DNA from 2 places in the Methylosinus sp. R-45379 genome. Region 2 is predicted to be linked to the other one. Evidence: predicted binding sites of a transcription regulator. Region 2 holds the regulator's gene; the other holds the start of a gene.
What was found. The regulator PhoB, encoded in region 2, activates phosphate uptake and scavenging genes when phosphate is short. The targets are predictions, from matches to a motif close to TGTCATNNANCTGTCAT.

Region 1 (2,921 bases), on a different contig from region 2:
CGGGCGGCGCGCCATCAGGGCCGATGGACGGCGCCGCGCCATAGGGACCGCCGGCAAAGGCGACCACCGCCGCCGCCGGCCCCGGCCGCGCGACGCCGGCGAGCAGCGAGAGGGTCGCTCCTTGCGAGAAGCCGACCAGCGCCAGATGCGAGGCGGGCAGCCGGCGCTTGGCCAGCGCCGCCTCGAGAAAGCGCTCGAGCGCCGCCAGCCCTTTGGCGAGCCCCTCTGGATCAGCGGCGTCGAACCAGCGCTTCACGCCATCGGCGCCGGCGGGCGCCTCGGCGGAGAGAAACTCGGCCTTGGGCATGGTGGGCGCCCAATTGAGCGCATGATCGACCATGGTTTGGCCGTCGGCGCCCTCCCCATGCAGCATCACGACGAGAAAAGCGGGCTTGCCGCAGGAGAGAGCGGCCAGCGCCGGCCCTTCCACAATGTCGGTCATGGGGTGCGTCCTCCGTGCGCCGGCGCCCCGCCGGCCAAAAAGGGAGGTTCAATAAGCGTGCCGCCGCATGTCTCGGCATATGGCGCCCAATCTGCTTCATCGTCGCCGCGCCGGAGACGGACCGGCGCACCGTGAGACCCAACGCAAAGCAACAGGAGGAGGACCGCGTGGCGGACTACAAAGTGACGGTCGAGGAGCAGGCCGACGGAAAATGGGCCTGTTTCCTGCACGTGCCGGGTGAGGAGCCGTATAATCTCGGCAAGTCGTTCAAGAGCGAGGACCGCGCGGACGCCTGGCTGACCGTCGGCGAGGCGACGACGGCGATCGATATGGCGGTGGCCAAGCTCACCAAGAAGTGAGCGAGCGGTAAGGGCCGCGACGCGCGCCTGTCGGATATCCGACAGGCGTTCCCGGCCCTTCGTCCATTTTGTCCCGCGCCGCCGAAGCCGCGCGCACCAAGGAGCGAAAAAAATGGCCGTTGATTTGAAGGGCGATTGGACCGACGCCGACATTGCGAAGCTCATCGGCTCGGTCGTCGACGACCGCGACTGGCGGCTCGAGGTCAGCACCGACGGAATCGCCTCGCTCGTCGACAAGACGGCGCATCCGACCGACGACGCCTATGACAACACGCTCCACTGCTTCCTCGAGACATGGATGCAGGGAACGGATTTCGTCGGCCCTTCGGCCGCCGGCGACAAGGATCTCGTCGGCAAGGTCGCCAAGGCGCTGCGCGAGAACTACCCGACACTCAAGGGCCTCAAATTCGTCTACGTGTCCTTGTGACGCTCGCGCATCGTGGCGCAAAGGCCACAGCGTGAAAATGTTTCCGCTCTGTTAACGATCGTGGCCAGACTGTCACCGAATCGTTAACAGGCGGCCATAGACCTCCGGCCAAGCTAAAGCCGGGGGATAAAATGCCTTTTCGTAACTGGTTGCTCGCGTCCATCTCCACGCTCGCGCTTCACGGCGCCGCAATGGCGCAGACCTATCGTACGCCCAATATCGTCGCCAATGACGGCGCCGCCTCCGTCGGCCTGGGTGGCGTGACCTTCACCAATCAAGGTCTCGTCGGAACCGGACGTCTTCCGGCGGGGACGATCGACTTCCTCGGCGACACGCTCGGCTCCTTCTCGAGCCTCGCCATCGACCCTTATTCCTGGCGGCGCAGCGGCTCGACTTTCGTCGCGACCATGCTCGCCCTGCCCGACCGCGGCCTCAACGATCCCGCCAATGGCGTCTTCTCCGATTATGCGGGACGGCTGCTGCGCTTCAACATCGCCTTCTCGCCCTATTCGGGCGCGAATCTCCCCGCCTCCACCAGCTCGCAGAATCAGGTGCAGATGACGCCCGACGGCGGCGTCCTGCTGCGCGACAATCAGGGCAAGACATTCACCGGCGCCGATTCTGGGTCGGGAGCCGTCAATCTCTTCGGCCGCCTCACGCCGAGCCCTTCCGCTGGCTCGATCGGCGCCGGCAAGCTATCGCTCGACGCCGAGGGGCTGGCCTTCAAGACCGACCGCAGCTTCTACGTCAGCGACGAATACGGCCCGTCGATCTTTTATTTCGACGCCAATGGCAATCTCGTCGGCTCGGTCGGAGTTCCCTCGGCGCTGCTGCCGCGGACCAATGGCGCGATCGACTTCAATTCGACAGTCGCGCCGACGACTGGACGCCGCAACAATCAGGGGCTCGAGGCGGTCTCGGTCAGCCCGGACGGCAACCGGCTTTTCGCGATCCTGCAGAGCGCGACGATGCAGGATCAGGCCTCTGGACAGCAGACGCGCAACAATACGCGCATCCTGGTCTATGATATTTCGCTCAATCCGACGCCGGCGGCGCCGATCGAGACCTATGTGCTGCAGCTGCCGACCTACAGGCTGAACGGCGATGGCGGCAGCGCCAATCGCACCGCGGCGCAGAGCGAGATGGTGGCGCTCAACGACAAGCAGTTCCTCGTGCTGGCGCGCGACGGAACCGGCCAGGGTCCGGCGGGCGGCAATCCCATCATGGTCAAATCCATCTATCTCGTCGACATCGGCAATGCGACCAATATCGCCGGCACGGCCGCCGATACGACGGCGGGCGGCCAGGTCGCGCCCAATGGCGTGCTGAATCCGGCGATCACGCCGGCGCAGTCGGTCGAGCTCGTGAACATGCTCAACACGACGCAGCTCGCCCGCTTCGGCCTCAATCTGAACAATGGCGCGCCCGGCCAGTCGGCGCAGTCGCAGCTCACTCTGGCGGAGAAATGGGAGGGCATGGCGCTCGTCCCGACGCTCGTCGAGGGCCGGCCGAACGACTTCTACCTCTTCGTCTCCAACGACAATGATTTCACCACGACCAATGGCGTGATGCAGGGCCAGAGCTATAACTCCGGCCAGAACAACGACAATATGGTCCTCGTCTATCAGCTCACCCTGCCGACCGCCGTCGATCCGCTGTTCCTCAAATCCATGCGCGATACGACGCCCCAGGT
Region 2 (2,921 bases):
ACGACAATATCGCCTTCGGCATTCGCCTCTACGAGAAGCTCTCGCGCAGCGAGCTCGACGGGCGCGTCGAGGCGGCGCTGCGTGGCGCGGCGCTGTGGGACGAGGTGCGCGACAAGCTGAATTCGAGCGGCCTCGGCCTCTCGGGCGGCCAGCAGCAGCGCCTGTGCATCGCGCGCACCGTCGCCATTCAGCCAGAGGTGATCCTCTTCGACGAGCCCTGCTCGGCGCTGGACCCGATCTCGACCGCGAAGATCGAGGAGCTCATCGACGAAATGTCGGAGCGCTACACGATCGCCATCGTCACCCACAACATGCAGCAGGCGGCGCGCGTCTCCGATTTCACCGCCTTCATGTATCTCGGCGATCTCGTCGAATTCGGCGAGACCAATAATCTCTTCACCGCGCCGCAGAACAAGAAGACGCAGGACTATATCACCGGCCGCTTCGGCTGAGCGCGCATCGCGCACGAGGACATTGAGACCATGAGCGAACATATCGTCAGCTCCTATGACCGCGACCTCGAAGTGCTCGGCCGCAGAATCGCCGAGATGGGAGGCATCGCCGAGAAAATGCTCGCCGAAGCCATGGATGCGCTCGCCAATTTCGACATTGAGCTCGCCCATCGCGTCGTCGCCACCGATCAGCGCCTCGACGCGCTGCAGCGGGAGATAGAGGAGAACGCCATCCTCACCATCGCGCGGCGGCAGCCGCTCGCTATCGATCTGCGCGAATGCATCGCCGCTATGCGCATCGCCGCCGATCTCGAGCGGGTCGGCGATCTCGCCAAGAGCATCGCCAAGCGCACGGTGAAGATCCTCTCCGAGGCGCGCGTGCCGCGCGCCGTCATCGGCCTCAAGACGATGGCGGAAGTCGCCGCCATACAGCTGAAGGACGTGCTCGACGCCTACGCCCAGCGCGATGTCGAGCGCGCCCGCGCCGTGTGGACCAACGACAGCGAGCTCGATGCGCTGGAAGATTCGGTGTTCCGCGATCTCCTCACCTTCATGATGGAGGACCCGCGCAACATCTCCTTCTGCACGCATCTGCTCTTCTGCTCGAAGAACATAGAGCGCATCGGCGATCACACCACCAATGTCGCCGAGACGATCGTCTATCTCGTCACTGGCGAGGCGATGCCGACCGACCGCCCCAAAGGCAAATCGGCGAGCCTTCCCGCCAGCGCGGAACCGGATGAGCCTACGAAATGAATGAAATCCGCGTCGCCGCTCCGCGCGAGGCGCCGCACGACCGCGCGCCGCGCATACTCGTCGTCGAGGACGACGCGGCGCTGGCGCTGCTGCTCGGCTATAATCTCGAGGCCGAGGGCTTTCTCGTCGAGCATATAGAGCGCGGCGACGAGGCGGAGATCCGTCTCTCCGAATCGCAGCCCGATCTCGTTATTCTCGACTGGATGCTGCCCGGCGTCTCCGGCCTCGAGATCTGCCGACGGCTGCGCGCGCGCGACGACACGCGCAGCATGCCGATCATCATGCTCACCGCGCGCGGCGACGAGAATGAGCGCGTGCGCGGCCTCTCCATCGGCGCCGACGATTATGTGGTGAAGCCCTTCTCGCCGCCGGAGCTGATGGCGCGCGTGCATGCGCTGCTGCGCCGCGCGCGGCCGGAGCGCGTGGCGACGCGGCTCGTCGCCGGCGACATAGACCTCGACCGCGAGACGCGCCGCGTGAAGCGCGGCGGGCGCGAGATTCATCTCGGCCCGACGGAGTTCCGTCTGCTGGAATATCTGATGGAAAAACCCGGCCGCGTCTTCTCGCGCGCGCAATTGCTCGACAGCGTGTGGGGGCTCTCGGCGGAGATCGACGAGCGCACCGTCGACGTGCATGTCGGCCGTCTGCGCAAGGCGATCATCCGCGGCCGCGAGAAGGACCCGATCCGCACCGTGCGCGGCACCGGCTATTCCTTCGACGAGACCTTCGGGAGGAATTGAGGGGCGATGCGAGCCTGAAGGCTCGCGGTCCAGGGGGCGCTTTGGATCGCGAGCCTTCAGGCTCGCTTTTGTCTGCACGCGCTCCCTCTGCCCATCGTCATTGCGAGCGCAGCGAAGCAATCCAGAGCCGTGGGGCGGCCCCTGGATCGCATCGTCGCTACGCTCCTCGCGATGACGGCGGCGGCGGGCTCGACCTATGAACGCCCCGCCAGCTCCGCCGCGCGATAGCCCGACCTTATCGCGCCTTCAATCGTCGCCGGAAGGCCGGTCGCAGTCCAATCGCCGGCGAGGAAGAGATTGCGCCACCCCGTCACAGCGCCGGGGCGGCGCAGCTGCTGCGCCGGCGTCGCGGCGAAAGTGGCGCGCTTTTCCTTGACGATCTGCCATTGCGGCAGCTCCACCGGCAGGCCCGTGGCGGCGGCTGCCTCGGCCCATATGCGCTCGGCGAGGCTCTCGCGGGAATCGTCCATCAACCGATCGGCGCCGCTGATCGTCACCGAGAGCCTGTCCTCGAAAGCGAACAGCCATTCGGTGAGCGAGCCGATCATGCCGAGCAGCGCCGGCTGCCCCGGCGGCGGCGCGATCTTGAAATGCGCATTGACGATGCCGCGGAAATCATCCGGCGCGACGAGGCCCGGAACGAGCTCCTGCGCCGCCCAGGGCGGGACGGCGAGCGCGACGCTGTCATTCTCGCCGAGCGCGATTTTCTCGTCGCCGAAATCGAGCGCTGTGGCGCGCTCGCCGGAAAATTCGATTCCCTTCAGCCGCGCGGCGAAGCGCGGCGCGGCGCCACGCGCGGCGAGAGCGCTCAGCGCCGGCTCGATGAACGCCGTCCCGAGCCCGCGCCGCGCGACCAGCGGACGGCAAGCGGCGCCGCCAGCGGCCAGCGTCTCGCGCAGCACGGCGGCGGCGAGCGCGGCGGAGGAGCAGCGCGGCTCCGTATTGAGCGCGGAGAGCAGCACCGGCCCCCACA

Region 1: A1351_RS04750 (esterase-like activity of phytase family protein) is a predicted target of PhoB. The motif match lies at 1,299-1,315, and genes of this name have one in related genera.

What each region holds. Positions count from the first base shown of each region.
Region 1 is NZ_LUUM01000090.1:100,853-103,773, reverse strand. Features, by position in the region: gene A1351_RS04765 (alpha/beta hydrolase) at 1-442, opposite strand, end outside; gene A1351_RS04760 (hypothetical protein) at 610-801, shown strand; gene A1351_RS04755 (hypothetical protein) at 914-1,228, shown strand; gene A1351_RS04750 (esterase-like activity of phytase family protein) at 1,360-2,921, shown strand, end outside.
Region 2 is NZ_LUUM01000309.1:89,915-92,835, reverse strand. Features, by position in the region: gene pstB (phosphate ABC transporter ATP-binding protein PstB) at 1-452, shown strand, start outside; gene phoU (phosphate signaling complex protein PhoU) at 483-1,208, shown strand; gene phoB (phosphate regulon transcriptional regulator PhoB) at 1,205-1,948, shown strand; gene hpnE (hydroxysqualene dehydroxylase HpnE) at 2,143-2,921, opposite strand, start outside.